Regions from separate parts of the Streptomyces sp. NBC_01298 genome, predicted to be linked through region 1. Evidence: riboswitches for the same ligand, from Rfam matches in the RefSeq annotation. Region 1 holds a riboswitch; the other holds the start of a gene.
The links. A riboswitch is a leader RNA that binds a small molecule or an ion and turns the genes downstream of it on or off. The one in region 1 is predicted to bind S-adenosylmethionine.
Positions count from the first base shown of each region.

Region 2: another riboswitch for S-adenosylmethionine. It lies ahead of OG730_RS29775 (aminotransferase class V-fold PLP-dependent enzyme); the one in region 1 lies ahead of thrC (threonine synthase).

Region 1 covers NZ_CP108414.1:5,079,345-5,094,893, reverse strand. The annotation lists gene OG730_RS23165 (cold-shock protein) at 369-575, opposite strand; gene OG730_RS23160 (MoaD/ThiS family protein) at 1,005-1,283, opposite strand; gene thrC (threonine synthase) at 1,319-2,629, opposite strand; SAM riboswitch class I at 2,647-2,805, opposite strand; gene OG730_RS23150 (glucosyl-3-phosphoglycerate synthase) at 3,025-4,071, shown strand; gene OG730_RS23145 (alpha,alpha-trehalose-phosphate synthase (UDP-forming)) at 4,206-5,678, shown strand; gene otsB (trehalose-phosphatase) at 5,734-6,594, opposite strand; gene OG730_RS23135 (DUF3263 domain-containing protein) at 6,660-6,911, opposite strand; gene OG730_RS23130 (extracellular solute-binding protein) at 7,033-8,349, opposite strand; gene OG730_RS23125 (ROK family protein) at 8,636-9,568, shown strand; gene nagA (N-acetylglucosamine-6-phosphate deacetylase) at 9,568-10,737, shown strand; gene OG730_RS23115 (1-phosphofructokinase family hexose kinase) at 10,848-11,768, shown strand; gene OG730_RS23110 (CBM35 domain-containing protein) at 11,788-12,807, opposite strand; gene cdgB (diguanylate cyclase CdgB) at 12,876-14,591, opposite strand; gene OG730_RS23100 (flavin reductase family protein) at 14,879-15,481, shown strand.
Region 2 covers NZ_CP108414.1:6,538,898-6,554,446, reverse strand. The annotation lists gene OG730_RS29790 (rhomboid family intramembrane serine protease) at 1-591, shown strand, start outside; gene OG730_RS29785 (Lrp/AsnC family transcriptional regulator) at 588-869, shown strand; gene OG730_RS29780 (hypothetical protein) at 874-1,326, opposite strand; gene OG730_RS29775 (aminotransferase class V-fold PLP-dependent enzyme) at 1,340-2,725, opposite strand; SAM riboswitch class IV at 2,976-3,092, opposite strand; gene trpD (anthranilate phosphoribosyltransferase) at 3,208-4,272, opposite strand; gene qcrB (cytochrome bc1 complex cytochrome b subunit) at 4,485-6,113, opposite strand; gene qcrA (cytochrome bc1 complex Rieske iron-sulfur subunit) at 6,110-7,171, opposite strand; gene qcrC (cytochrome bc1 complex diheme cytochrome c subunit) at 7,168-7,977, opposite strand; gene ctaE (aa3-type cytochrome oxidase subunit III) at 8,054-8,674, opposite strand; gene OG730_RS29745 (DNA-binding transcriptional response regulator) at 8,886-9,287, shown strand; gene OG730_RS29740 (L,D-transpeptidase) at 9,456-10,703, opposite strand; gene OG730_RS29735 (cytochrome c oxidase subunit 4) at 10,842-11,240, opposite strand; gene ctaD (aa3-type cytochrome oxidase subunit I) at 11,237-12,967, opposite strand; gene ctaC (aa3-type cytochrome oxidase subunit II) at 12,964-13,938, opposite strand; gene OG730_RS29720 (cysteine desulfurase/sulfurtransferase TusA family protein) at 14,233-15,549, shown strand, end outside.

The sequences.
Region 1 (15,549 bases):
TGAAGTGGTCCTCCCGGACAGCGGTGGATTGCTCCCGGACCGCGCCCGCGCCCGCGACGGACGGCCTGCGTGCCCGGCGGTTTCTTCCCGCCGGACCCTGCGGGCCTCACTGACCCGGTCCTCGTATAGGTAGCACTCTCACCAGGAGAGTGCTAACGCCAATGATTAGCACTCGACCCCCCCGAGTGCAAGCGGCTTCGGGCAACCCGGGATGAACAGCCGGACGCCGCAAGGGCTCCGGAGCCGCCACGCACGAGGGGCCCGCATCCCGTGTCCAGGATGTGGGCCCCTCGTACATATGCCGTTGTGCCGTCGTGCGCGGCCGCCGTGCGTGACCGCGTACGTGTCGGTGGTCGATCGCGGTCGGACTAGCCGGCGGCGAGCTTGACCATGTCCGCCTGCGGACCCTTCTGGCCCTGCGAGATCTCGAATTCGACCCGCTGACCCTCTTCAAGGGTGCGGTACCCGTCCATCTGGATGGCGCTGTAGTGGACGAACACATCCGCACCACCGTCGACCGCGATGAAGCCGTAGCCCTTCTCCGCGTTGAACCACTTGACGGTGCCCTGAGCCATGCCTAACTCCCCTATTACTGGCCCTTGCGCAGGACCGCACTTCGCGGTCCCGGGTCAGAACTTGCGCCGGAACGCCTCGACCGGGGCTGAATGTATCCGCACCGCTGCTGTCTGCAACAGGTCATTCCGACGAGAATTCTGGACACAGCGAAAGATTGAAATAGGGTGAAAACCTGGAATATTCCAGGGCAACTCGGGCCGGACAAACCACGCCAACGACCCATAGCGCACTTGCATGTTGACTCAATGTCAACCCTCACGCGGCCCGCTCATATGCGGCGGGCAAGAACAGCGGAGGGGACTTCCCCAACTCTACCGCGCCCAACCAAGCAGAATTGCCCCCTCCGTTTCTTAACGGAGGGGGCAATTCAGTTTCCGCGAGGTCTCACGAGGTGCCGCGCAGGCTCAGCCAATGGCTCGGCCGAAGGCTCAGCAGCCACCCGCGACGGCGGGGATGATCGAGATGCCGGCGCCGTCCGGGGTGGACGTCTGCAGCCCGCCCTCGAAGCGCACGTCGTCGTCGTTGACGTAGACGTTGACGAAGCGGCGCAGCTTGCCCTGGTCGTCCAGGACGCGCGCGGCGATGCCGGGGTGGCTCGTCTCCAGGGACTGGATGACCTCTTCGAGGGTCGCGCCCTCGGCGGAGACCTCGGCCTGGCCGCCGGTGTAGGTGCGCAGGATGGTGGGGATGCGGACGTTGACGCTCATGGCGCTACTGCCTTTCCGGTGTGCAGGGGGAGGAATCAGGCGAGGTTGGCGGCGCGGAACGCGTCCAGGCTCGGGCGGATCGTGGCGGTCTGGCCACTGTCGGCGGCCACCGCCTCCAGGGTCTTGAGGCCGTCACCGGTGTTCAGGATCACGGTGGTCAGCGCGGGGTCGAGCTGCCCGTTCTCGACGAGCTTCTTCGTCACGCCGACGGTCACGCCGCCCGCGGTCTCGGCGAAGATGCCCTCGGTCTGCGCGAGGATCTTGATGGCCTCGACGACCTGCTCGTCGTTGACGTCCTCGACGAACCCGCCGGTGCGGCGCGCGATGTCCAGGACGTACGGGCCGTCCGCCGGGTTGCCGATGGCCAGCGACTTGGCGATGGTGTTCGGCTTCTGCGGGCGGACCACCTCGTGACCGGCCTTGAAGGCGGTCGAGACGGGGGAGCAGCCCTCGGCCTGGGCGCCGAAGATCTTGTACGGCTTGTCCTCGACGAGGCCGAGCTTGATCAGCTCCTGCAGACCCTTGTCGATCTTCGTGAGCTGCGAGCCGGACGCGATCGGGATGACGATCTGGTCGGGCAGCTGCCAGCCGAGCTGCTCGCAGATCTCGTACGCCAGGGTCTTGGAACCCTCGCCGTAGTACGGGCGCAGGTTGACGTTGACGAAGCCCCAGCCCTCGCCCAGCGGGTCGCCGATGAGCTCGGAGCAGAAGCGGTTGACGTCGTCGTAGTTGCCCTCGATGCCGACCAGGTCGCCACCGTAGACACCGGCCATGACGACCTTGCCCTGCTCCAGGTCGTGCGGGATGAACACGCAGGAGCGGAAGCCGGCACGGGCGGCCGCGGCGCCGACGGCGCCGGCCAGGTTGCCGGTGGAGGAGCAGGAGAGGGTGGTGAAGCCGAAGGCGCGGGCGGCCTCGACGGCGATGGCCACGACGCGGTCCTTGAAGGAGTGCGTCGGGTTGCCGGAGTCGTCCTTGACGTACAGCTTGCCGGTGAAGCCGAGCTCCTTGGCCAGGTTGGCCGCGTCCACGAGCTTGGTGAAGCCGGGGTTCAGGCTCGGCTTGGAGGCCACGTCCGCCGGGACGGGCAGCAGCGGCGCGTAGCGCCAGATGTTGTTCGGGCCGGCCTCGATGGCGGCGCGCAGGGCTTCCGGGTCGCCCAGGGGCAGTTCGTAGGCGACTTCGAGCGGTCCGAAGCACTCGGCGCAGGCGAAGATCGGGCCGAGCTCGAAGCGGGTACCGCACTCACGACAGGAAAGGCCGGTGGCGGGACCGAGATCGACGGAGGTACCCGAAGCGATGTTCTCAACGGTTTCGGCAGAGGTTGCGACAGACTGTGCAGCCATGATGGCGAGGCCCTTTCTCCTCATCTTCCCCATGGCGCACTTCGCCATGAGACGGATTTGGCACCTTCCCTAGCCGGGGACCTCGCTGGCGGCGCTGGAATGCGCGATCGCGAGAACCGACTGGAGGGTTGCCGGGGCTTCAACGGGCCGTGTCCCTCTGCCCCTCTGGATGAGCGGTATGGCACCGGCACACGCGCTCTGTGGCGCGCCGGTGCGTTTGTACGCGGGCCCCCCGGCATGCGGTGGGCCATCGCGTTGTTCAAGACTGTAACCGAAGGTCCGGGGGGTTGAGACAGCCGTCCGAACCGCGAGATGGATCACATTTCGGTCCAAACGAGTGATGATCCCCGTGTCGAACCCGTGTAGAACCCGTGATGGAACAGGGAGTGCTGAAGGTGCTGGAAGAGGTGGAGCGCTGGTTGGCAGACCGCTCCTGGTCCGCCGCCGACCGACCGCTCGGCCAGCTGCTTTCGGCCAAGCGGGCAGCGGGGACCACGGTGAGCGTGGTGTTGCCGGCGCTGAACGAGGAGGCCACGGTCGGCGAGATCGTCGAGGTGATCCGGCGCGATCTGATCGAGGGGCTGCCGGTGCCCCTGGTGGACGAGCTCGTCGTGATCGACTCGGGCTCCACCGACCGCACCGCGGAGGTCGCGGCCAAGGCCGGGGCCCGGGTGGTGCACCGCGACGAGGTCCTGCCGCGGATCCCGGCGCTGCCCGGGAAGGGCGAGGTGCTGTGGCGCTCGCTGCTGGCCACCACCGGGGACATCGTCTGCTTCGTGGACGCCGACCTGCGCGATTTCTCGTCGGCCTTCGTCTCGGGAATCGTCGGCCCGCTGCTGACCGAGCCGGACGTGCGGTTCGTCAAGGCGATGTACGACCGCCCGCTCGGCCCGGAGCTCGGCGGTCCGGAACTCGGCGGCCAGGAGCCCGGCGGCCTCGCCTCCGCCAGGGCCCACGGCCAGGAGCCCGGCGGGCTCGCCTCCGCCAGGGCCCACGGCCAGGGCGGCCGGGTCACGGAGCTGGTGGCCCGGCCCCTGCTCAACCTGCACTGGCCGCAGCTGGCCGGCTTCGTCCAGCCGCTGGGCGGCGAGTACGCCGTACGCCGCGAGCTCCTCGAACGGCTGCCGTTCCCCGTGGGCTACGGGGTCGAGCTGGGCCTGCTGGTGGACGCGCTGCACACCGCCGGGCTGGACGCGCTGGCCCAGGTGGACGTGGGCGTGCGGCTGCACCGCCACCAGGACGGCCAGGCCCTGGGCCGGATGGCCGCGGCGATCTACCGCACGGCGCAGGTCCGGCTCTCGCGCGGACACCTCGTACGCCCCGAGCTGACACAGTTCGAGCGGGGCCCGCAGGGGTTCGTACCGCACACCTACACCGTGGACACCGAGGAACGGCCGCCGATGCGGGACATCGAGGAGTACGCGCGCCGCCGCGTGGCGTAACCCCCGACGCGGCTCCGGCTGAGGGGACGGCGGCCGCCACGCTCGCCGCACTCGGCGGTGTGGTCTTCCTCTCGGTCCGGCGTACGCGCAGGCACCGACGTTTGACCGGAGGCGAGGCGGGCTAGGTTCGCCGCATGGCTTCCCAGGTGCTCGTCGCCGCGAATCGCGGCCCCCTCTCCTACGCCCTCGCCGCGGACGGCACGCTCAGTGCCCGCCGCGGCGGGGGCGGCCTCGTCTCCGGGCTCTCCGCCGCCCTCGCGGAGCAGCCGGACGCGCTGTGGATCTGCGCGGCGCTGTCGGACGCGGACCGGGAGGCGGTACGGCAGGGGGTCTGCGAGCCGGGCGTACGGATGCTCTCGATCGACCCGGCGGTCTACGACGACGCGTACAACGGCATCGCGAACTCGGTGCTGTGGTTCCTCCACCACCACCTGTACGAGATCCCGCGCGAGCCGGTCTTCGACGCGGAGTTCCGGCGGCGCTGGGCTTCGTACGTCACGTACAACGAGGCCTTCGCGGCGGCCCTCGCGGAGGAGGCGGCCGAGGACGCGGCCGTCCTGATCCAGGACTACCACCTGGCCCTGGCCCCCGGAATGCTCCGGGAGCTCCGCCCGGACCTGCGGATCGGGCACTTCACGCACACTCCGTGGGCCTCGCGGGACTTCCTGGGGATGCTTCCGCAGGACATCCGGAGCCAGTTGGTGTGGGGGATGCTCGGGGCGGACCGGCTGGGGTTCCACACCCGGGAGTGGGCGGACAACTTCATCAGCGGCGCGGTGGCCGACGACGTGCACGGGCTCGCGCGGGCATCGGCTCCGGACGGTCCCGAGCGCGGCGTGCAGCACCGCGGGAGGAGCGCGGACGGGGACCGGCCCGGGCAGGCCCGGTTCACGCACGTCACCGCTTACCCCCTCGGCGTGGACGGGGACGAGCTGCGCGCGCTCGCGCACCGGCCGGAGGTGGACGACAAGCTCGCGGCGCTGCGGGCGGAGGTCGGCGACCTGCGGACGATCGCGCGGGTGGACCGGACGGAGCTGTCGAAGAACATCCTGCGCGGGCTGCTGGCCTACCGGGAGCTGCTGACCACGTACCCCGGGTGGCAGGAGGAGGTGGTCCACCTGGCCTCCGCCTATCCGTCCCGGCAGGACCTGGCCGTCTACCGGGAGTACACGCAGTCGGTGCGGGAGCTGGCCGCGGAGATCAACGCCGAGTTCGGTACGGACGACTGGCGGCCGGTGATCGTCTCCGTCGAGGACGACTTCGCGCGATCGCTGGCGGTGTACCGGCTGGCGGACGTGGCGCTGGTCAATCCCGTACGGGACGGCATGAACCTCGTCGCCAAGGAGATCCCGGTGGTCTCGGAGGCGGGGTGCGCGCTGGTGCTGTCCACCGGGGCGGGCGCGTACGAGGAACTGGGCGCGGACGCGCTGACGGTGAACCCGTACGACGTGACGGCGACGGCGGAGGCGTTGCACGCCGCCCTCTCCATGCCGTCGGCGGAACGCGCGGACCGCACGAAACGCCTGGCGGCGGCAGCCACGGCCCTCCCCCCGGCCCCATGGCTCACGGCCCAGCTGAACGCCCTGCGCGACCCCTCTCCTTCTTGACGCACCGCTCGCACGGCTCGGCCCTGGCGGGCCTCCCCGGCTTCGCGGCGCCGCGTCAGGAAGGTGCGGGCTCGGTCAGTGCCGCTGCCAGGGCGGACAGGAAGGCGACTACCTCCGACGGGCCGGACAGGGTCAGGTCCGCGCGGGCGGCGAGTTCCGGGACTTCCGCCGAGCCACTGCAGACCAGGAGCCCCGGCATCCCGCCGGCGCGCAGCTTCTCCACCGCCGAGTACGCCGCGAGGTCACCCAGGTCGTCCCCGGCGTAGAGCACGGCCTGCGCCCCCACCTCCGCGAGGTACTCCGTGAGCGCGACGCCCTTGTCCATGCCCGGCGGCCGCAGCTCCAGTACGGCCCGCCCCGGCTCGACCATCAGGCCGTGCCGGGCCGCCAGCCCCGCCAGGGGCTCGCGCAGGGCCGCGAAGGCCGCCTCCGGGTCCGCCGCGCGGCGGGTGTGGACGGCCAGTGCCTGGCCCTTCTCCTCGATCCACGTCCCGCGCCACGCGCCGATCGCGTCCAGGAACCCGGGCAGCTCGGCCCGGACCGCCGCGACCCCCGGATGCTCGGCCGGAGCGTGCACGATGCCGCTCACGGCGTCCCAGCGCTCGGCTCCGTAGTGGCCGAGGACCACCAGGTGTTCGAGTCCGGGGACCCCGGCGAAGCCCCCGTAGCGGACGGCGACCCCGGCGGGCCGGCCGGTGACGACCGCGATGGAGCCGACCTCGGGGGCGAGCGCGGCGAGCGCGGGAACGGCTCCGGGGTGGGCCCGTGCCTGGTCGGGGTCGGGAACGATGTCGGCGAGGGTGCCGTCGAAGTCGAGGGCGACGACGGAGCGGCGCGGTGCGCGGAGGAGGGCTTCGAGTCCCTCGCGTCCGGCGGTGGTGACGGGCATCGGCAGATCGTGCGGATGGCTCCCCATACGCACGACCCTAACGGCCCAGCCGGGCCACGGCTACGGCGCGGGCGATGCCCGGGCCTCGGGCGCTACCGCCGGGCCCGCTGGGCCTCCCGGATGCGCCGCAGGCGGTTGACGGTGCCGGGGGCGTGCCGCAGCGCCCTGGGATCGTCCATCAGCGCGTTGAGCAGCTGGTAGTACCGGACCGGGGGCATCCCCAGTCCTTCCCTTATGGCCCGCTCCTTGGCGCCCGGGCCGGGCCAGGTGCGGGCCTCGTAGGCCAGTACGGCCGCTTCGTCGGGGCTCAGCCCGGCGGGCGGCCTCTCGTCCGCGTCCGTCATACGGCCAGGTTAACTCCGCCCTCCGACAGCGCCCGCCCGACCGGGAGCAGCCCCGCGCGGGTCGGCGCGGGGCTGCTCGGGTCGGCACGGATCAGTGCCGGTCAGCGCCGGTCAGCACGGATCAGCGCGGATCCGCCTTGCGCCCGGCCTCCGCCAGGTCCGCCAGGATCTTCGCGGGCTGCCCGCCCGGCTGCACGGCCTTGCCGATGTTCTTCTTGATGTCCTCGCTCACGGTCGCCCAGGACTTCTTGCCCACCGGGTAGAGCCGCGCGTTGGGCAGGGCGTGCAGGAAGGTCTTCAGCTCCGCCGAGGAGGACCCGGTGGAGGCGTCCATCGCCCGGGAGCCGCTGGTGGTCACCGGCAGCAGGTCGTACTTCTCGGTGAAGGCCGTCACGTTCTCGGCCTCGTAGAGGAAGTCCAGGAACTTCCCGGACTGCGTCTGGTGGCCGGCCTTGAAGGCCATCACCCAGTCGGCGACGCCCATCGTGGGGTGGCTGACCCCGTCGGAGGTCGGCATGGGGATCATGCCGTACTTCACGCCCTTGGCGGCGGCCTGCTTGAGCAGCGTGGGGTGCCCGTTGAGCATGCCGACCTCGCCGCGCGAGAAGGAGTCGAAGGCGGCCTGGCGGTTCAGCTTGCCCGGCTCGACGGGGCCGGTCAGACCCGCGCCGACGAGGTCGTCGCGCAGGAACTCCAGGGTGGCGATGTTGTTCGGGGAGTCGATCGCGTACTGGTCTTCGTTGTCGGCGTAGCCTCCGCCGCCCGCGAGCAGCCACTGCATCGTCTCGGCCTGCGCCTCCTCGCGGCCCAGGGGCAGCGCGATGGGCGTCGGGACGCCGTCCGCCTTGAGCTTCTTGGCGGCCGATTCCAGATCGGCCCAGCTCTTGGGGCGCCAGGGGGTCTTGCCGTCCTTGGGGATGATGCCGGCGTCGGCGAAGAGCTTCTCGTTGTAGAACATCAGCCGGGTGCTGGCCACGAAGGGCATGCCGTACTGATCGCGCCGGACCTTGCCCGCTTCGGCGAGCGGATCGAGGAAGTCGGCCTGGGTGTTCACGGAGAGCAGCTCGTCGGCGGTGTACAGCTTGCCGTCGGCGGCGTAGTCGGCGTAGGCGCCGATCTGCGCGATGTCGGGGGCCTCGCCGGCCTTGACCATCTCGGCGACCTTGGCGTCCACCTCCTCCCAGGAGTAGACCTCGACCTGGACCTTGATGCCGGGGTTGCGCTTCTCGAAGGCCGCGGCGAGGTCCTTCCAGTAGGGCTTGGAGGAGTTTTCCGGTTTGTCCCCGTAGTCGGCCGCCACGACCTTCAGGGTGACCTCGTTGTCCCCGGTGACGCCCGACACGGCGCCGCAGCCGGTCAGCGTCACCGTGGTCAGGCACAGTGCGAGGCCGGACGCGGCGAGGTTCAGCCTTCTGGCCTGGACAGTTCGGGCCTTCACAGTTCTCGTTCCACCCCAGGTTGTTCCGTACGATTCGCGTAAAGGTCTACACCACTTTTGATCCTGGTCAACATCCGACCCCAAACGTGCACACGGCCTGCACGCGCACACACGCACGGACCCGCGTACGCACGCACGTACGGACCCGCGTACGGACCCCCGTACGGGCCCGCGTACCGGCCCGTCCGCCGACGAAGGTCCCTAATTTGTATGGCCACTCAACAATCCCTCTCAGTGGACTAGACCTTTGCCCTCCGATCACGCGAGACTGTCACCCGTGAAACCCGTGAAACACGTCATCGCCCTCGATGTGGGCGGCACTGGGATGAAGGCCGCCCTCGTCGCCGCCGACGGCACCCTGCTCCACGAAGCGCGCCGCGCCACCGGCCGCGAGCGGGGCGCCGAAGCCGTCGTCGAGACGATCCAGGACTTCGCCGCCGAGCTCCTCGACCTCGGCCGGGAACGCTTCCACACCACCGCCTCCGCGGCCGGCGTGGCCGTCCCCGGCATCGTCGACGCCGAGAACGGGATCGCCGTCTACGCGGCGAACCTGGGCTGGCGCGACGTCCCGATGCGCGAACTGCTCGGCAGACGCCTCGGCGGCATCCCGGTCGCGCTCGGCCACGACGTCCGCACGGGCGGACTCGCCGAAGGCCGCATCGGCGCGGGCCGCGGCGCCGACCGCTTCCTGTTCGTCCCCCTCGGCACCGGCATCGCCGGAGCCATCGGCATCGCCGGCCGCATCGAGGCCGGCGCGCACGGGTACGCGGGCGAGATCGGCCACATCGTGGTCCGCCCCGGCGGACCCGCCTGCGGCTGCGGCCAGCGCGGCTGCCTGGAGACCCTCGCCTCCGCCTCCGCCGTCAGCCGCGCCTGGGCGGCCGCCTCCGGCGACCCCGAAGCGGACGCCGCGGACTGCGCCAAGGCCGTCGAATCCGGCGACGAGCGCGCCCGGGAGGTCTGGCTCGCCGCCATCGGCGCCCTGGCCGACGGGCTGGTCACCGCGATCACCCTGCTGGACCCGCGCACGCTGATCATCGGTGGCGGACTGGCCGAGGCCGGGGAAACCTTGTTCACACCACTACGGACGGCCGTCGAGGAACGCGTGACGTTCCAGCGGCTGCCCCACATCGTTCCGGCCGCCCTCGGGGACACCGCCGGATGCCTGGGTGCAGGGCTGCTCGCCTGGGATCTACTCGCCACGGAGGTACCTGCCTGATGTCCGGAAGCGCACATGTGGGCCGCAGCACCGTTCTCTCCGGCGCCGACGTGGTGCTGCCCACGGGCATCGTCAAGGGCGGACGCCTCATCGTCGACGGCGAGCGCATCGCCGGCAGCGCGGACGAGAACGCGGCCGTCGTCGACCTCACCGGGTGCCTGATCGTCCCCGGCTTCGTCGACATGCACAACCACGGCGGCGGCGGGGCCTCCTTCACCTCCGGCACCGCCGAGGAGGTGCTCAAGGGCGTACGGACCCACCGCGAGCACGGCACCACCACCCTGGTCGCCTCCACCGTCACCGGCGACCTGGACGAACTGGCCCGCCGCGCCGGACTGCTCGCCGAGCTGACCCAGCAGGGCGACATCGCGGGCATCCACTTCGAGGGCCCCTTCATCAACCCCTGCCGCAAGGGCGCGCACAAGGAAGACCTGCTGCGCGACCCCGACCCGGCCGAGGTCCGCAAGCTGATCGACGCCTCGCACGGCGCCGCCCGCATGTTCACCCTCGCCACCGAGCTCCCCGGCGGCCTGGACTCCGTACGGCTGCTCGCCGAGCACGGGGTCATCGCGGCGATCGGCCACACGGACTCCACGTACGAGCAGACCTGCGAGGCCATCGACGCCGGCGCGACCGTGGCCACCCACCTCTACAACGCGATGCCCGGCCTGGAGCACCGCGCCCCCGGCCCCATCGCGGCCCTGCTGGAGGACGAGCGGGTCACCGTCGAGCTGATCAACGACGGCACCCACCTGCACCCGGCCATGCTGGAGCTGGCCTTCCACCACGCGGGCGCGAACCGGGTGGCCCTGATCACCGACGCGATGGACGCGGCCGGCTTCGGCGACGGGATCTACCACCTCGGCCCGCTGGAGGTGGAGGTCAAGGAGGGCGTCGCCCGCCTCGTCGAGGGCGGGTCCATCGCCGGGTCCACGCTCACCCTGGACACCGCCTTCAAGCGGTCGGTCACCCTCGACAAGCTCCCCGTCGAGTCCGTGGTCCAGGCGATCTCCGCCAACCCGGCCAAGCTGATCGGCGTCTACGACCAGGTCGGCTCGCTGGAGCCCGGCAAGTACGCGGACCTCGTCGTCCTCGACTCCGCCTTCGACGTCCGGGGCGTCATGCGGCGCGGCGAATGGATCGTGAACCCGCTCGCGGCGGGCAACTGACCCGGGATCTCCCACAAAAGCGGTCGGCCCGGGGTACTGGGCCGACCGCTTCTCCGTTTGGCATGCTGTTGCCCCGCCCGAGGCCGCACACACCGAGACCGGGGCCCGCCATGATCCTGACCGTGACGCTCAACACCGCGCTCGACGTCACCTACCGCGTACCGCGCCTGCTCGCGCACGCCTCCCACCGCGTCACCCAGGTCACCGAACGCCCCGGCGGCAAGGGCCTGAACGTGGCCCGCGTGCTCGCCGCGATCGGCCACGAGGTCACCGCGACCGGCTTCGCGGGCGGCCCCACGGGAACCCTCGTACGCGAGCTGCTCGCCGGCTCCCCCGGCGTCCGCGACGAGCTGGTCCCCTGCGCGGGCACCACCCGGCGCACCCTGGCCGTCGTCGACGAGGCCTCGGGGGACACCACGCAGTTCAACGAACCGGGCCCGCTGATCACCGCCGCCGAGTGGTCCGGGTTCCTCTCCCGCTACGAGGCCCTGCTGGCGGGCGGCGCCCGCGCGGTGGCCCTGTGCGGCAGCCTGCCCCCGGGCGTACCCGTGGGGGCCTACGCCACCCTCGTACGGGCGGCCCGCACGGCCGGCGTGCCCGTCCTCCTCGACACCAGCGGCGAAGCCCTGCGCCGCGGGGTCGCGGCCCGCCCCGACGTGATCAAACCGAACGCCGCCGAGCTCGCGGAGCTGACCGGCTCCCGCGACCCGCTCCCCGCCACCCGGGACGCCCGCCGCCGCGGGGCCCACGCGGTGGTCACCTCGCTCGGCCCGGCCGGACTCCTCGCCGCCACCTCCGCCGGCACCTGGCGCGCGGCCCCGCCCCGCGCCCTGGCGGGCAACCCCACGGGCGCCGGCGACTCCGCGGTCGCGGGCCTCCTCTCGGCCCTCACCGAAGGCCTGGCCTGGCCGGACCGCCTGACCCGAGCGGTGGCCCTCTCGGCCGCCACGGTCGCGGCCCCCACGGCGGGAGACTTCGACCCCCGCACCTACGAGGAGGTACGGGGGTCGGTGAAGGTCACGGAGGGCTAGGACGCCTTCTCGCTGCCGCTCAGCCCTTCTGGAGCCACAGCTTGTCGATGTTGACCTGGCACTTGTTGCCGGACTCACACGACAGCTTGACCGTGTTGGTGCCCTCCTTGAGGGTCACCTGGCCCCAGGTGGTCTGCCAGCCCTTCTCCCAGTCACCCTGGGGGGATTTCGCGAAGTTCCGCATGTTCAGCGGCGAGGTGTTGGGCTTGCCGTTCACCGCGAGGGTGGCGTTGGCGTCCTCACCCGGGATGCCGTAGCGCACGTAGAGCCGGTAGGTGCCCCCCTTGGGGAGGTCCAGCGTCCAGGTGACCGCCGCGCCCGGCTGGTTGAAGTTGCCCACGTACTGGCCGCTCGCGCTCTCCGCGCCCTTCACCGTGCCATCCAGCTGCGCGCCGCCGCTGATCACCATGCCGGAGCCGCCCGCGTCGCCCTTGGGCAGGGGGGCGTCCACCGGCGCGGAGTTGCTCGGCTGGCCCGAGGGGGTCGGGGCGGGTGCCGACGGGCTCTGGCCCGTGTTCGCCGTGTTCTTGCCCTTGTCGGCGTCGTCCTTCTTGCCGAAGATCACCGCCGCGCCGATGCCGATCGCCACCGCGGCGACCACCGCGACGGCCGCGATGAGCATGCCCCTGCGGCTGGACCCGCCGCCACCGTGGCCGCCGCCGGAGCCCGGCAGCGGCAGGGACTGGGTGTACTGCGGGGGCTGCTGCTGCGGCGGAACGCCGTAGCCGCCCGCCTGGAGCGCTTCGGGGGCCTGGTACTGGGCCTGGTAGGCCTGCTGCTGCGGGGGGCCCTGCTGATAGGGCACCGGCCCGCGCTGGCCGCCGTAGGGCCGGTCACCGACGGTGCGGACCTGGTTGTACGAGGTCCGGGGCACGCCCGGCTGGCTGCCGGCCCCGGGTCCCGGGTAGCCGTACCCGCCGCCCTGCCCGGGCGGGGTGGCCCCCGCGGCCTGTCCGTCCTCGTAGAGGTAGCCGAACGGGTCGTCATCCTCGGGCTGGTTCGCCCCGTTGTTCGGGCCGTGGTTCGCGGGCGTCGTCATCGCAGGTCACTCCTTTCGACCCCGGGGAGCCTACCCCGAACAGGTGCGCCCACGGGCGGCCCGAGAGCTTACCCGGCCCTGCGGTGCGCCTTCGAACGGGAGCGCTTCTCGATGTACATGCGCTGGTCGGCCGAGCGCAGCACCTCGTCGGCCGACATGCCGCAGCTCGCCCAGCCGATGCCGAAACTGGCTCCCACGCGGACCGCCCGGCCGTCCACCCGGATCGGCGGGATGATCGCGTTGCGCAGCCGCACGGCGAGGTCGGCGGCGTCGGCGGCGCCCAGCCCGTCGGCGAGGACGACGAACTCGTCACCGCCCAGCCGGGCCACCGTGTCCCCGTCCCGGACCCCGGTCGTCAGCCGCCGGGCCACCTCGATGAGGACCGCGTCACCGGTGTGGTGCCCGAACCGGTCGTTGATCGACTTGAAACCGTCGAGGTCGCAGAAGAGCACCGCGAGCCCCTTCGTACCGTCGTCGATGTCGGTCGCCGGCGCGACCGTGTGCACGTGGTGGTCGTACGGACCCCCCGCGGGCGAGCCGCCGCCCATGCCACCGGGGCCGCCCATGCCGCCGGGGAACTCGAAGGGCTCGGGAAAGCCGTCGGGCCGGAACCCGTGCTCGCCGTGCCCGCCGGGGCCGCCTTCCACCGAGGGCCGGGTCTCGAAGGCCGCGTCCAGCGCCTCCACGGCGGTGGCGCGCACCGACTGCGGGCGGCGACAGAGCCGGGCCCCGAGCCGGGAGCGCAGCTCGGCGCTGTTGGGCAGGCCGGTCAGCGAGTCGTGGCTGGCGCGGTGGGCGAGCTGCAGCTCGTGCCGCTTGCGTTCCTCGATGTCCTCGACGTGGGTGAGCAGGAAGCGCGGCCCGTCGGCGGCGTCGGCGACGACGGAGTTGCGCAGCGAGACCCAGACGTACGTACCGTCGCGCCGCCCCAGCCTCAGCTCGGCGCGGCCGCCCTCGGCGGAGGTGCGCAGCAGGGTGCCGATGTCCTCGGGGTGCACGAGGTCGGAGAAGGAGTACCGGCGCAGCACGGAGGCGGGCCGTCCCAGCAGCCGGCACAGCGCGTCGTTGGTACGCAGCAGGCGGCCGTGCTGGTCGCCGCCCATCTCGGCGATCGCCATGCCGCTCGGGGCGTACTCGAAGGCCTGGCGGAACGACTCTTCACTGGCCCGCAGGGCCTGCTGTTCACGTTCCAGCCGTACCAGGGCCCGCTGCATGTTCGCGCGGAGCCGGGCGTTGCTGATGGCAATCGCGGCCTGGAAGGCGTACATCTGGAGCGCTTCGCGGCCCCAGGCGCCGGGCCGGCGGCCGTTGCGCGGGCGGTCCACGGAGACCACGCCCAGCAGCTCGCCTCCGGAGGCGTACATGGGTGCGTAGAGCCGGTCCTCGGGGTGCCACTCGTCCTCGAACCGCGGATCGGGGCCCTCGGTGTGCCACTGCGGGACGTCGTCCTCGACGAGGACCCAGCCCTCGGTGTGCGGGATGAAGCGCAGGCCGTCCCAGTTCTCGCCCATCGTGAGACGGCGTTCCCAGGAGGCTCGCGAGCCGACGCGGCCGGTGATCAGGGCTTCGGCGGCGGGGTCGCCCGCGAAGGCGGCGACGACCAGATCACCGTCGGGGCGAACGAGGTTGACACAGGCGAGTTCGTAGCCGAGACCCAGGACGATGCCGTCCACGACGGTCTGCAGGGTGTCCGCCAGGCTCCGGGCCGTATTGAGCTCGGCCACCACCCGGTGCAGCTGCCGCAGGGTCGCAAGACGGACGTACGGCTCCGACTCGGTCTCCATTGCTCGCTCTCCCCGAGACCTCGACAGCAACTCCAGGTTTGTCATCGGCGCTTCGTTGCGGTGTCCCGTCCACTGAATCACAGTGAGCTGTGCGGCAGGTACACAGGGTCAACAAATCTTGCTCTCTGTGACTCAAGTCACATGAGATGAATATAGGTGACCGCCGCGTCGCTCCACGCGGTCCCGTTCCGACGCCTCCACCCGACCCGTTCCCGGAAGCAAACGATACGCCCGGCCCTAGGACGGCCTAGGTCGACGGGCCGGGGAGCGGCTCCGCCCTGCGCCCGATGCGCCGCGCGAGGGGTGACAGTAGCGTCCCGACCGTGCCCCCTACGACCCCCGTGACACCACTTTCCGTACCCGCACCCCATGCTGTGGGGGTGAGCAACGACGAGTTCCGGGCCGCGATGTCCCGACTGACCGCGGGCGTGTGCCTGATCACCGCGGAGGAACCCCCGCTGTCGGTCGGCAGCCGCGGCGAGGACGTCGGCATGACGGCGACCGCCTTCATGTCCGTGTCCCTGGACCCGCCCCTGGTCCTCGTCAGCGTGCGCGAGGGCTCCCGGATGGACGACCTGCTGGCCGAGCAGCCGCTGTGGGCGGTGTCGGTGCTCGCCGACCACCAGGTCCAGATCGCCAGCCGCTTCTCCATGAAGAACCGCATCAGCGACCGGCTGCTCTTCGCGGACGTCCCCTACACCCGCGGCGGAGTTTCCGGCGCCCCGCTGCTGTCGGGAGCGCTGGCCACCCTGGAGTGCCGTACGGAGAACCGCGTCGAGGCGGGCGACCACACCCTGGTCATCGGCCACGTCCTCACCGCCGGCCAGCCGGCGCCGGACTCCCCGCCGCTGACGTACTTCCGGGGGCGCTACCGGCACCTGGCGCCCTGAGGCAGGGACGGTCCGGGGCGGTCCGGGGCGGTCCGGGCTGATGCCGGGCCGGGCCGGGCTGATGCCGG
Region 2 (15,549 bases), 1.5 Mb from region 1:
GACCAGCTGCTCGCCAACGGGACGGCGTACTTCCGGCGCTGGGGCGTGGTCCCCGACGAGCTGTTCACCGGCTCGGGCCGGGCGGCGCTCACTCCCCTCACGGCCCTGTTCGTGCACGGGAGCTGGCTGCACCTGCTGGGCAACATGCTCTTCCTCTACGTCTTCGGGGCGATGACGGAGCGGCGCATGGGCCGGGCGGTGTTCCTCTGCTTCTACGTCTGTACGGGCTACCTGGCCCTGGCGGCGTACGCGGCGGCCTACGCCTCCTCCGACCAGACCCTGGTCGGAGCCTCCGGGGCCATCTCCGCGGTCCTGGGGGCCTTCCTGTACCTCTTCCCCAGGGCGCGGGTGACGAGCCTGTTCCCGTTCCTGTTCTTCCTGCCGCTGCGCTTCCCCGCGTGGATCGTGCTGATGTTCTGGTTCGGCCTGCAGTGGCTGGCGGCGCACCGGGCGGCGAGCGGGCCCGGAGTCGCCTATCTGGCCCACGTCGTGGGCTTCTCGGTGGGCTTCCTCTACGCGTGGGTCCGCTACCGGGGTGGGACTAGAGTGGGTCGACCAGTGACTGCCGTCGAGGGAGACAGCCAACCGTGATCACCGCACTCGTGCTCATCAAGACCAGCGTGGACCGGATCCCCGAGATCGCCGAGGCCATCGCCGCACTGGACAGCGTCAGCGAGGTCTACTCGGTCACCGGCACCTACGACCTGATCGCACTGGTCCGGGTGTCCCGGCACGAGGACCTGGCCGACATCATCCCCGGCCGCATCAGCAAGATCCCGGGCGTCGAGGCGACGGACACCCACGTGGCGTTCCGCACGTACTCCCAGCACGACCTGGAAGCGGCCTTCGCGATCGGCCTGGACGCGTAGCGGTTCAGAGCTCGGGCAGCGCCTCGCCCGGCAGGGCGGGGCGGCCGTTCTCTAGCCGGAACTCCCGGACGCGGCCCCGCTCGCTCCACCACTGACGGACCAGCTCCGGCGTCCAGCGCTCGTCGCCGTCGCACTGGTAGCCCGCCATCGGATCCTGGAACGCCGCGGCGATCACCCGGTACGTCTCCTGGGCGTCGCGCGGCTGCCGGTAGACGAACTCGTCACCGGAATCGTCGTTGTGGAGCACGTGGGCCGGCGCGACCTCGCGCCCCACCCAGCACGTGTCGGTTCCCGCCCCGTAGAACGGCCCCGGCACATTGCGCCAGTCACGCCGCGCCCACGCGTCCGGCCATGCACCCCACGGTGGGCTGTACGCCGGTACCCAGTGCGCGTTGCCGGGTAGCGGCTCACCGGGGACGCAGGCCCGGACGATCGGTATCGGGTCCCAGTAAGTCATGCCCCGCGGCCTGTCAGACGGCCGGGACGCAGCGGCCCTCTTCGGTGCGGTACTGCCACTTGGCGCCGTCCGCGACGAGCTCCTTGACCGCGCGGACGAAGCGCTCGACGTGCTCGTCGGGGGTGCCGGCGCCGAAGCTGACGCGGATCGCGTTGAGCGAGCGCTCCCCCGGGGCCGCCTCCGGGGCTCCGCACTCGCCCTGGGCCTGCGGCTCGCTGCCGAGCAGGGTGCGGACCAGCGGGTGGGCGCAGAACAGGCCGTCGCGGACGCCGATGCCGTACTCGGCGGACAGCGCGGCGGCGAAGTGCGAGCTGTTCCAGCCGTCGACGACGAAGGAGATGACGCCGACGCGCGGGGCGTCGTCGCCGAAGAGGGACAGGACGCGGACCGCCGGCACCTCGGCGAGGCCTTCGCGGACCTTGGCGATGAGGTGCCGCTCGCGGCCGACGAGGTTCTCGAAGCCGGCCTCGTTCAGCGCCTTGCAGGCGGAGGCGATGGAGTAGACGCCGATGACGTTCGGGGAGCCGGCCTCGTGGCGGGCGGCGGTGGTGTGCCACTCGACGTCCACGCCGCCGTCCTCGCGGCGGGCCACCTTGCGGGAGGCGCCGCCGCCCGCGAGGTACGGCTCCGCCTCCCGCAGCCAGTCCGCGCGGCCGGCGAGCACGCCCGAGCCGAAGGGGGCGTAGAGCTTGTGGCCGGAGAAGGCGACCCAGTCCACGTCGAGGTCCTGGACCGAGACGGGGTGGTGCGGGGCCAGCTGGGCGGCGTCCAAGACGATGCGGGCGCCGTGGGCGTGCGCGGCGGCGGCGAGTTCCTTGACGGGCCACAGCTCGCCGGTGACGTTGGAGGCTCCGGTGACGCAGACCAGCGCCGGGCCGTAGGGGTCGCGGTCGGCCAGGGCGCGCTCCAGGGTGGCGACGGCCTCGTCCGGGGTGCGGGGGGCGTTGAGGTAGGTGACCTGCGCTTTCGTCCACGGGAGCAGCGAGGCGTGGTGCTCGGTCTCGAAGACGAAGACCTGGCAGTCGGCCGGGAGCACGGCGGCGAGCAGGTTGAGCGAGTCGGTGGTGGACCGGGTGAAGATCACCTGGTCGGCGGGCCGGCAGTCGAGGAACTCGGCGACGGTGACCCGGCTCTGCTCGAACAGGTCGGTGGAGAGCTGCGAGAGGTACCCGGCGCCGCGGTGGACGCTGCCGTAGTACGGGGCGTACGCGGCCACGTCGTCCCAGACCCGCTGCAGCGCCGGGGCGCTGGCCGCGTAGTCGAGGGCGGCGTAGGTGACCTCGCCGCCGGTGACGAGCGGCACGGTGACCTCACGGCCGAGGACCGCGAGCGGCTCGGCACAGGCAGGGTCGAAGGTGGCGGCGCTGACGGTGACGGCGGCGTTCAGGGTTGCGGACATGGCGGTATCTCCCGGCAGGCAGGTGTGAATGGCTTCGGTGGGCCCGTCCGCCGACACGGCTACGGCTCTGCGGCCGTTCGGGGTACGGGAGTGCCCCGGAACGCGGATCGGCCGTCGTAGGCGGCAGCTGTGCTGCGGGTACGCGGAAGTGACCCTGTTCCGAGGGGTGAAGAAGGGGCGGAGTCGCCCTATCGCATTCGCTTGCTCACGGAAAACGCTCCTCAGAAGACCAGGACCCCTGGTTTCGAGGGATCCGCGCTTGCCGTAGACCTCACTGCCTACGACCTGGTCATCACCCGGGGCACCCCGCCACGGAAGGAGGGTTGCCGGACAGCAAGCCGGGGCCTAAACGCTGTCACTCGTGACCTGAGGAGCATCCTGCCACACGATCATCCGAACGCAAGACCCCGGTCCACATGGCGGACCGGGGTCAGTGCCGGATCTTGGCCGGATCCCGTCGGAACGGTCCGGCTCCGGATCCGCTAGGCGTTGCTCGCCGCCACCCAGCGGGCCAGCGCGTCCCGGGCCGCGCCCGAGTCCACCGACTCCGCCGCCCGCACGACACCGGCGGCGAGCTGCTCCTCCAGGGTGCCCGTACCCGGGTCCAGAGCGACCAGCGCCGCCGCCGAGTTCAGGAGCACCGCGTCACGCACCGGGCCGGTCTCGCCGGCCAGCAGGCGCCGGGCCACGTCCGCGTTGTACGAGGCGTCCGCGCCTCCCAGTGCCGAGACGTCCACCAGCGGGATGCCGATGTCGCGCGGGTCGAAGCCCTGCTCCCGGACCTCGCCGTCGCGGACCCACCAGACCCGGGAGGTCGCCGTGGTGGTGAGCTCGTCGAGCCCGTCGTCGCCGCGGAAGACCAGCGCCGAAGAGCCCCGCTCCGCCAGGACGCCCGCGACGATCGGGGCCACCCGCGCGTCGGCCACACCGGTGGCCTGCGCGCGGACCCGCGCCGGATTGGTCAGCGGGCCCAGGAAGTTGAAGGTGGTGCGGATGCCGAGCTCGCGGCGGGCCGCCGCCACGTGCCGCAGGGCGGGATGGAACTTCACCGCGAAGCAGAAGGTGATCCCGGCCTCCTCGGCGACCTCCGCGACCCGCGCGGGGGTGAGGTCGAGGTTGACACCCAGCTTCTCCAGGACGTCCGAGGAGCCGCTCGCGGAGGACGCGGCCCGGTTGCCGTGCTTGACCACCTTGGCGCCCGTACCGGCCACCACGATCGCCGACATCGTGGAGATGTTGACCGTCTTGGCCCCGTCGCCGCCGGTGCCGACGATGTCCACCGTCCGGCCCGGCACCTCGATCAGGTTGGCGTGTTCGTACATGGCGCGGACCAGGCCGTTGATCTCGGCCACGGTCTCCCCCTTGGCCCGCAGCGCGACGGCGAAGCCGGCGATCTGGGCGTCGGTGGCCTCCCCGCGCATGATCCGGTCCATGGCCCAGGCCGTGTCGTCGGCGCCGAGGTCCCGGCCGGTCAGCAGGGCGTCCAGAAGGCCCGGCCAGCCGCGGGCCGCCACGCTGTCGCCGCCTGCCGGGGTCACCAGGTTCATGGTCCGCTCCTGCTGCTCATCGAGGATTCCACGTCGAATGGGAAGGGCTTCAGCCTATCCAGCCCCGGGGACGGCAAAGAGCCCCGTCCAGACACTGGACGGGGCTCTCACCGTGGCGACACCAGGACTGACCGAAATCAGTCCCTCAAGCAGTCATGCGTGGTGCGTACCGCGTGAAACGTGTGAAGCGCGTGAAGCCGTGACGCGGGAGATCAGTGGTGGCCGTGGCCGCTCTGGATCTCCTTGTACTCCTCGACCGTGGGCTTCGGGATCTGGTTGTTCTCCGCGTAGTAGCCCTTGCTGAGCTTGACGCGGAGCTTCTCCAGCGGGTTCACCTTGCGCACGACACCGTTCTCGTCGACCGTGGGGCCGATCTCGGCGGGCTTGTACTGGTCGTACGAGGTGAGCGTGTGCAGCTTGCCCTGCGAGAGCGGCTCGTGGACCTCGACGAACTCACCGTGCGGCAGGCGCTTGATGATGCCGGTCTCGCGACCGTGCAGCACCTTGTCCCGGTCCCGGCGCTGGAGGCCGAGGCAGATCCGCTTGGTGATGACGAAGGCGATGACCGGGCCGACGAAGAACCCGATGCGCGCGAACCAGGTGATCGAGTTGATCGACAGGTGGAAGTACTGCGCGAACATGTCGTTTCCACCGGCGATCAGCAGGATGACGTACCACGTCAGCCATGCCACACCGAAGCCCGTACGGGTCGGGGCGTTGCGCGGGCGGTCCAGGATGTGGTGCTCGCGCTTGTCCCCGGTGACCCAGGACTCGATGAACGGGTAGACCGCGATCACGACCAGCACCAGCGGGAAGATGACCAGCGGGATGAACACGCCCAGGACGAGGGTGTGGCCCCACAGGTTGATCTCCCAGCCGGGCATGGCACGGATCAGACCCTCGGAGAAGCCCATGTACCAGTCGGGCTGCGCACCGGTGGACACGTGGTCCGGGCGGTACGGGCCGAGCGCCCAGATCGGGTTGATCGAGGCGATGCCCGCGATCAGCGCGATGACGCCGAAGACCAGGAAGAAGAAGCCTCCGGCCTTGGCCATGTAGACCGGGAGCAGCGGCATGCCGACGACGTTCTTCTCGGTCTTGCCGGGGCCCGCGAACTGGGTGTGCTTGTGGTAGAAGACCAGGATCAGGTGGGCCACCAGCAGGCCCATCATGATGCCGGGCAGCAGCAGGATGTGGACCGAGTAGAACCGGGCCACGAACTCGCCGCCGGGGAACTCTCCGCCGAAGAGGAAGAACGACAGGTACGTGCCCACGACCGGCACGGAGAGCATGGCGCCCTCCATGAAGCGGACACCGGTGCCCGAGAGCAGGTCGTCCGGCAGGGAGTAACCGGTGAAACCGGTGAACATGCCGAGGACCAGCAGCAGGAAGCCGAAGACCCAGTTGACCTCGCGCGGCTTGCGGAAGGCGCCGGTGAAGAAGACGCGCATCATGTGCACGAGCATCGCGGCGATGAAGATCAGTGCCGACCAGTGGTGGATCTGCCGGATGAGCAGGCCGCCGCGGACGTCGAAGCTGATTTCCAGGGTCGACTTGAAGGCCTCCGACATCGCCACACCCTGCATGGGGATGTAGGAACCGTCGTAGTGCACTTCGTTCATGCTCGGGTGGAAGAACAGCGTCAGGTACACACCCGTGAGGATGAGGATGATGAAGCTGTAGAGGCAGATCTCGCCCAGCATGAAGGACCAGTGGTCCGGGAAGATCTTGCGCATGTTGGCCTTGGCGAGGCTGTAGATGCCCAGCCGGCCGTCGGCCCAGTCGGCTACGCGCTCGCCGGCCGGAGCCTTGCGCTCTTTGGTGTCAGTGGCAGTGCTCATCCGCGCTCCCAGAAAGAGGGACCGACGGGCTCTTCGAAGTCGCCGAGCGCCTCGAGGAAACCTTCGTCATTGACGCCGATCCGCAGCTGCGGGAGCGCGTGACCAGCCGGGCCGAAGATGACTCGGGCGCCGTCGGAGAGGTCGAAGGTGGACTGGTGGCACGGGCAGAGCACGTGGTGCGACTGCTGCTCGTACAGGCTGATCGGGCAGCCGACGTGGGTGCAGATCTTGGAGTAGGCCACGATCCCGTCGTGGGACCACTCCAGTTCCTTCTTGTCCTTGATGTTCTCCGGCTGGATGCGGACGATCATCAGGGCGGCCTTGGCGATCTGCGTCTGGAAGTCGTGTGCGTCCTCCTCCAGGCCTTCCGGCATGGCGAAGGTCAGCGACCCGACGCCGATGTCCTCGGGGCGGAGCGGCTCCATCGTGTTCTGGTTGATGAGCATCTTGCCCTTCGCCCAGATGGTCTTGCGCAGCTTGTCCTCGGGCAGCGGGCCCAGGTCGCGCAGGATCACGACGGCGGAGAGCGGCAGCAGGGCCAGCGCACCGTACATCGTGTTGCGGATCAGCGGGCGGCGGCCGATGGCCGACTCGCGCGCACCGTCCGCGAAGTCCTGCATGACCTGCGCCTTGACCTCGGGCGGGGCCGCGATCTCGTGGCGCTCGGCGGCGACCTCCACGTCGGACATCAGGGTGCGGGCCCAGTGGACCGCGCCCGCGCCGATGCAGAAGAGGGCCGCGCCGAGGCTCACGCCGAGGGCGAAGTTGAGAGCGCTCACCTTCCCGATGGGGAAAATGTAGACGATCTTGTCGACCGGCAGGATCACGAACGAGGCGATGAAGGCGATCGTCGCCAGCATCGACAGCGTGAACAGCATGGCCACCGTGCGCTCGGAGCGCTTCGCGGCCCGCTCGTCGATGTCCTGGATCCGCGGCCGGTGAACCGGCAGACCGGGGTCGGCGAACGGGTCGCTGTCCGGTACCGCCACGGCACCGTGGTGCGTGTCGCCCTGCTCGCTCGGCAGGTGCTTCTCTACGGGAATGTCTTGGCTACTCATGACTTCTTGGCCTTAGCGGTGTGGGCCGCAACCCAGACGGCGACAGCGATCAGCGCACCCAGTCCGAAGACCCAGCCGAAGAGACCCTCGGAGACGGGGCCGAGGCCACCGAGCTTGAGGCCACCGGGGCTGGTCGCCTTCTCGCCGTTGACGTGCTGGAGGTACGCGATGATGTCCTTCTTCTGCTTCTCCGGCATGGTGCTGTCGGGGAAGGAGGGCATGTTCTGCGGGCCGGTGAGCATGGCCTCGTAGACGTGCTTCGGCTCGACACCCTCAAGGTTGGGGGCGTACTTGCCGTTCGTCAGTGCGCCGCCCTCGCCGGTGAAGTTGTGGCACTGCGCGCAGTTGTTGCGGAACAGTTCGCCACCCTTCGCGATGTCGGCACCCGCCGGGTCGTACTGCTTCTCGGCCGGCGTGATCGGGCCGGCTCCGAGGGACGCGATGTACGCGGCGAGCTGGTCGGTCTGCGCCTGGGTGTAGATGACGGGCTTCTTCGGCACCTGGGCGCCGGGCTGCTGGGCGGGCATACGGCCCGTCATGACCTGGAAGTCGACGGCAGCGGAGCCGACGCCAACCAGGCTGGGGCCGTCAGAGGAACCCTGACCGCCGGTCCCGTGGCAGCTTGCGCAGCCGACGGCGTAGAGCTTCTGGCCCTCCTCGATGGCGAGGGACTGGACGGTTTCGTCGGCCTTCGCAGTGCCCGCGGGCGCGAAGGCGCTGTACAGCCCCCCGGTAACCGCCAGCGCGAAGAGTAGAACGACGACCGCCGCCAGCGGATGGCGTCGTCGTGCGGAGAGCTTTTTCACGGATTACCCCGGTGTCAGGATCTTCTGCGTCGGTGTGTCTGGATGGAGTGCCGGGACCGGCCCGGCGACGTGTTCGCTACTTGATCAGGTAGATCGTTGCGAAGAGGCCGATCCAGACGACATCGACGAAGTGCCAGTAGTAGGACACGACGATGGCCGACGTGGCCTGTTCGTGGGTGAACCTCTTGGCCGCGTACGTCCGGCCGAGGACCAGCAGGAAGGCGATGAGACCGCCCGTCACGTGCAGACCGTGGAAGCCGGTGGTCAGGTAGAACACCGAGCCGTACGGACCGGACGAGAGGCTCATGCCCTCGTGCTTGACCAGCTCGGTGTACTCGAACACCTGGCCGCCAATGAAGATCGCACCCATGACGAACGTGATGATGAACCACGTCCTGAGCTTCTTCACGTCACCGCGCTCGGCGGCGAATACGCCGAGCTGGCAGGTGAGCGAGGAAAGCACCAGGATCGTCGTGTTCGTCGCCGAGAAGGGCAGATTCAAGGCCGAAGCCTGTTCTGTCCAGTACTCGGCGCCTGTCACGGATCGCAGGGTGAAGTACATCGCGAAGAGGGCCGCGAAGAACATCAGCTCGGAACTCAACCAGATGATGGTTCCCACGCTGACGAGGTTCGGCCTGTTGACCGTCGGGTGCGCGTGCCCGGTATCTACTGTCGTTGCTGTCGCCACGACCGACATTATGTCGGTCCCTTATCCCGCCCTCACCCCGGGGGGTGCCGTTCGGAGTGTCAGGGGCGTGTGCAAGGCCCGAACGGCCCATCAGATCGCCCTGCGGAAGCCCGCGGGCGATCCCGGGGCGAGGCTGCGCGAACCGATGTTGACACCGGGTCGGACGGAGTAGCATCCCGCGCAACATCAACGTGATTCACGGGACACGTGGAGGAACGAAATGCGGGCGACTGCGCGGGTTCTGGTCTACAGCGACGACGCGGGCACCCGGGAGCAGGTGCGGCTGGCTGCCGGGCGCAGGCCGGCCGCGGACCTGCCGCCGGTTGAGTTCCTGGAGTGCGCCACGCTGCCGGCCGTCCTGAAGGAGCTGGACGCGGGCGGCATCGACGTGTGCGTGCTGGACGGCGAGGCCGTTCCGGCCGGGGGCATGGGGGTGTGCCGGCAGATCAAGGACGAGATCTTCCGGTGCCCGCCCGTCCTGCTTCTGATGGGCCGTCCGCAGGACGCCTGGCTGGCCACCTGGAGCCGCGCGGACGCCGCGGTCACCCTTCCGGTTGATCCGGTGGACTTCGCGCAGGCCCTGGCGGGTCTGCTGCGCGCGCGGCTCTCGTCGGCGGCGTAGCGGGGCTCACGGGGCCCGCGGAGCCTCACGGGGCCCGTGCGGCCCCACACGGCCCGTACGGGCCCGCGCGGCCCTGTAGCGGCGCATACCGGGGCGCGGGTACCCGTACGGTCCGTACGGGTACCCGCGCCCCGGCCGCGCCCTCTCCCGGCGCTCCCGGCCCGGTGGTTACACCTGCGGGCGCAGGCGGGCCTGGTCGACCGGGCTGCGGCCGTCCTGGGTGCCCTTGAGGAGGGCGCTGCCCTCGCGCCAGTCCTTCCAGTCCATGTTCCAGTCGCCGTAGCCGTTGCCGAAGGTGTCCATGTCGTCGCCGATGCTGTTGATGACGCGGACGATGTCGCCTTCGCTGATGTTCTCGTAGAACCAGGCGGCGTTGCCCGTGCTCATTCCGGTGCAGCCGTGGCTGACGTTCTCGTACCCCTGGGAGCCGACGGACCACGGCGCGGCGTGGACGTATTCACCGCTCCAGGTGACGCGGGTCGCGTAGTAGACGGGCAGGTTGTAGTACTCGCTGCCGCCGATGCCCACGGTGTCCCCGCGCATCTGGACGTAGTACTGCTTGCCGAGGACCACCTTGACGCCGTTGCGGGTGGAGAAGCCCGGCTTTCCGGTGGTCACCGGGATGGTGTTGATCACTTCCCCGTTGCGCTTGAACGTGAGGTAGTGCGAGGAGGCGTCCGTGGTGACCTCGACGCGGTCGCCGATCTCTAGCTTCAGCGGCTTGGAGGCGGCGCCGTGCAGGTCGTCGGAGATCTTGACGCCCTCCAGGTTGCTCCGTACGGAGACCGTGGTGTTGGCGGGCCAGTACTCCTTGGGCCGGTAGTGGAGCTTCTTGTCGTCCACCCAGTGCCAGGCGCCCACGGCCTCCGCCGGGGCGTCGACGACCAGGCCCCGTTCGATGACGGCGCGGGCGGCCTTGTCCTTCACGGGTTCGTTGAGTTCGGCCGTGAGGGGCTGTCCGACGCCGTACTTGCCCTCGTCCGGGCCGAATTCGACCTTGAGGACCTTCTGGGCCGGGGTGGTGTCGAAGGTGAGCGTGCGCTGCCCGGGGGCGCCCCGCTCGTCCTCGGTGCTCACGAGGACGGTGTAGCGGACGCCGGCGGCCATCGGGACGGTGCTGTGCCAGCGGTCGCCGGAGGCGGACAACTCGCCCGCCAGACGGCGTCCGTGGGTGTCCACGGCGCTCACGTCGGTGATCCGGCCGTCGCCGCTCTTGGCGGTGACTTCCAGGGGCCGGTCCGGATCGACCGGGCGACTGCCGGAGGGCTGGTTGAGGGCGACTTGGTCGCCCGCGTCGTAGGGGCGGGCGGACAGCGGGTTGTCGTCGCCCGACCCGCATGCGGTGGCGCCGGCCCCGAGGGACGCGACCAGCAGGGAGCAGCCGATAACGGTCCAAAGACGCGGTGACTGGTTCATGGAGCCAACGCTATGAAGATATGACAATTACGGCGCGCGGGGTGACTGCAAACGAGGGGCCCGGACTCCTCCATTGGAGGTGTCCGGGCCCCTGGTCTCACGCTGCGACCGCTCCGGGGAGCGGCTGCGGGGGTGCGGCTACTGGTTCTGGTTCTCGCCGCGGTAGTACTCGTACACCCAGCCCCACAGACCCACGAGGATCAGCGGCGCCGAGAAGTACATCAGCCACCAGCCGAAGATGACGCCCATGAAGGCGAAGGCGCCACCGACGGCCAGCGAGAGCGGCTGCCAGCTGTGCGGGGAGAAGAACCCCAGCTCGCCCGCCTCGTCGGCGACGTCGGCCTCCAGGTTGTCCTGGGCCATCTGGTCCACACGCGCGGCCGTGAAGGCCAGGTAGTAGCCGATCATGGCGCTCAGGCCGAAGGCCAGCGCGAGTGCCGTGGTGCCGACCGGCTCCTTGGACCACACGCCGTACACGACAGTCATGATCAGGATGAAGGCGGCGAGCCACAGGAACATCCTGCCCTGGATCTTCACTTGCCGGCCTCCTTGCCACCAGCGACGGCCTTGGCGGCCACGGAGTGGTCCTCAAGGTGGTCGAGGGCCGCGATCTCGGGGTGGTGCAGATCGAATGCCGGGGATTCGGACCGGATCCTCGGCAGGGTGAGGAAGTTGTGCCGCGGCGGCGGGCAAGACGTCGCCCATTCGAGCGAACGGCCGTAGCCCCACGGGTCGTCGACCTCGACCTTCTTGCCGTACTTCGCCGTCTTCCAGACGTTGTACATGAACGGCAGCATCGACAGGCCCAGCACGAACGAGCTGATCGTCGAGATGGTGTTCAGCAGGGTGAAGCCGTCCGCCGCGAGGTAGTCCGCGTAACGACGCGGCATGCCCTCGGCGCCCAGCCAGTGCTGCACCAGGAAGGTGCCGTGGAAGCCGATGAACAGCGTCCAGAAGGTGATCTTGCCGAGGCGCTCGTCCAGCATCTTGCCCGTGAACTTCGGCCACCAGAAGTGGAAGCCGGCGAACATCGCGAAGACCACGGTGCCGAAGACGACGTAGTGGAAGTGCGCGACGACGAAGTACGAGTCGGAGACGTGGAAGTCCATCGGGGGCGAGGCCAGGATGACGCCGGTCAGGCCACCGAAGGTGAAGGTGACCAGGAAGCCGATCGTCCAGAGCATCGGGGTCTCGAAGGACAGCGAGCCCTTCCACATGGTGCCGATCCAGTTGAAGAACTTCACACCGGTCGGAACCGCGATGAGGAACGTCATGAAGGAGAAGAACGGCAGCAGCACACCGCCGGTGACGTACATGTGGTGCGCCCACACGGTCACCGAAAGGCCGGCGATCGAGATCGTCGCGGCGATCAGACCGATGTAACCGAACATCGGCTTGCGCGAGAAGACCGGAATGATTTCGGAAACGATTCCGAAGAATGGCAACGCGATGATGTACACCTCTGGATGTCCGAAGAACCAGAAGAGGTGTTGCCACAGTAGGGCGCCGCCATTGGCCGCGTCGAAGACGTGCGCACCGAACTTCCGGTCGGCCTCCAGCGCGAAGAGCGCGGCGGCCAGCACCGGGAAGGCGAGCAGGACCAGAACACCGGTCAGCAGCACGTTCCAGGTGAAGATCGGCATGCGGAACATCGTCATGCCGGGGGCGCGCATGCAGATGATCGTGGTGATGAAGTTGACCGAACCGAGGATCGTGCCGAAGCCGGAGAAGGCCAGACCCATGATCCACATGTCGGCGCCGATGCCCGGCGAGCGGACGGCGTCCGACAGCGGGGAGTAGGCGAACCAGCCGAAGTCGGCGGCACCCGAGGGGGTGATGAAGCCGGCCACCGCGATGGTCGAACCGAAGAGGTACAGCCAGTACGCGAACATGTTCAGCCGCGGGAACGCCACGTCGGGCGCGCCGATCTGCAGCGGCATGATCCAGTTCGCGAAGCCCGCGAACAGCGGGGTGGCGAACATCAGCAGCATGATCGTGCCATGCATGGTGAACGCCTGGTTGAACTGCTCGTTCGACATGATCTGCGTACCCGGACGGGCCAGCTCGGCGCGCATGAAGAGCGCCAGCAGACCGCCGATGAGGAAGAACACGAACGACGTGAGCAGGTACATCGTGCCGATGGTCTTGTGGTCGGTGGTGGTCAACCACTTCACGACCACGTTGCCCGGCTGCTTGCTCCGCACCGGCAGCTCGTTCTCGTACGAGTCCGCCTCGGCACCCTGAGGCTGGTTGAGGATGCTCACAGTTTGTTCACCTCAGCATTGCGGGCCGGGTCGGTCTGCTTGATGCCGGCCGGGAGGAAGCCGGTCTGACCCTTCTCCGCGAGCTCCTTCAGGTGCGCCTTGTACGCCTCCGGGGAGACGACCTTGACGTTGAAGAGCATTCGGGAGTGGTCGACACCGCAGAGCTCGGCGCACTTGCCCATGAAGACGCCCTCTTGGGTCGGGGTGACCTCGAAGACGTTGGTGTGGCCCGGAATGACGTCCTGCTTGAACAGGAAGGGGACCACCCAGAAGGAGTGGATGACGTCGTTGGACGACAGGATGAAGCGGACCTTCTCACCCTTCGGCAGCCAGAGCGTCGGGCCCGGGTTGCCGGTCTCCGCGTTCCGGTCGCTCGGGACGCCCTTGGTGTAGACGCCTTCGGCGCCCTTCGGGAAGTCCTTGGTGTAGCGGTCCGGCAGGGTGGCGAGTTCCTTGGGAACCTCGCCCGCCTTCGGGGTCGCCGCATCGCCGTCGACGTCCTCGACGTAGTTGAAGCCCCAGCTCCACTGGTAGCCGATCACGTTGATCGTGTGCGCCGGCTTGGCGGAGAGGGAGAGCAGCTTCGACTCGTCGCGCGCGGTGAAGTAGAACAGCACCGAGACGATGATGAGCGGGACCACGGTGTACAGCGCCTCGATGGGCATGTTGTACCGGGTCTGCGGGGGAACCTCGACCTTGGTCCGGCTGCGCCGGTGGAAGATGACGCTCCACATGATCAGGCCCCACACGAGGATGCCGGTGATCAGAGCGGCCGCCCAGGACCCCTGCCACAGCGAGAGGATGCGAGGCGCCTCTTCAGTGACCGGGGTGGGCAATCCGAGGCGGGGGAAGTCTTTCCATGTATACGAGCAACCAGTGGCGGTCGCCAGGACCACGCCCGCAGTCAGCGCCTGCAGCAGCTTCCGCCGCATCGGGCGCCGCGGCGAGCGGTCGGAGCCGTAGGGACTCACGTAGCGCCTTCCCGAGAGTCTCGGCCCGCGCGGCCGGCCGCGGCCGCATTCGGGTCGGTCGCCGGCCCTGACGCAGGCAGGGGTTTGGATGTTTATGCGGACCAAACCCTACTGGACGCTATTTGGGGTCGCGCGGGGAGGGTGCCCAACGCGCCGTTACTGCCCCCGAAGGGATGGATCCGCCGTACGGGGGACGGCCCAATCGACCCCGAATGGCAGCATCCTGCCCCCTTCTGACGACCCCTGACCTCGTCCGATCGCCACGCCGGCGCGGCGGCCGGTTAGCGTGACCGGATGCCGTACTTCGACACCGCGTCCGCCGCCCCGCTGCACCCCGTGGCCCGGCAGGCGCTCCAGGCCTCCCTTGACGAAGGCTGGGCCGACCCGGCCCGGCTGTACCGCGAAGGGCGCCGGGCCCGGCTGCTGCTGGACGCGGCGCGGGAGGCCGCGGCGGAGGCCGTGGGCTGCCGCCCCGACGAGCTCGCGTTCACTCCTTCGGGGACGCACGCGGTTCACTCGGGCATGGCCGGGGTCCTGGCGGGGCGCCGGCGCGTCGGCGGGCATCTGGTCGTATCAGCGGTGGAACACAGCTCCGTACTGCACGCGGCGGAGGTCCACGCGGCGGCCGGCGGGCGGGTCGAGGAGGTCCCGGTGGACCGCTTCGGCCGGGTGTCCGCCTCCTCCTACGCGGAACGGGTGGGCCCCTCCACCGCGCTGGCCTGCCTCCAGTCGGCCAACCACGAGGTCGGCACCGTCCAGCCCGTGGCCGAGGTCGCCGGGGTGTGCGCCGCCGCCGGGGTCCCGTTGCTGGTGGACGCCGCGCAGTCGCTGGGCTGGGGGCCGGTCCCCGGGAACTGGTCGGTGCTGTGCGCGAGCGCCCACAAATGGGGCGGCCCGCCCGGGATCGGCCTGCTGGCCGTCCGCAAGGGAGTGCGCTTCGCCCCCCAAGGCCCCGCAGACGAAAGGGAGTCGGGGCGCTCCCCCGGTTTCGTCAACCTGCCCGCGGCCGTCGCCGCGGCGGCCTCCCTGCGGGCGGTGCGGGCCGAGGCGGACGCGGAGGCGGCCCGCCTGCGGATCCTGGTGGACCGGCTGCGGCGGCGGGTGGCCCGCCTGGTGCCGGACGTGGAGGTGGTGGGCCATCCGGACCTCCGGCTCCCGCACCTGGTCACCTTCTCCTGCCTGTACGTGGACGGGGAGACCCTGCTCCACGGGCTGGACCGGGCCGGCTACTCCGTCTCCTCCGGGTCCTCGTGCACCAGCTCGACGCTGACGCCCAGCCATGTCCTGCGGGCCATGGGGGTGCTGTCGGAGGGGAACGTACGGGTCTCCCTGCCGGCCGGTACGACGGCGGCGGAGGTCAACGGCCTCCTGGAGGTCCTGCCGGGGCTGGTGGCGGGAATCCGCGAGCAACTCGGCGTGGTGGAACCGGCTTTGGCCGCCGATCCGGAGGCGGAATCCCTGGAGCTGGACACCCTCGGCCTGCGGTGTCCGCAGCCGGTGATCGAGCTGGGCCGGGCGATCGGGCGGGTGCCGGTGGGGGGGACGGTGACCGTCCTGTCGGACGACGAGGTGGCGCGGCTGGACATTCCGGCGTGGTGCGCGATGCGGGGG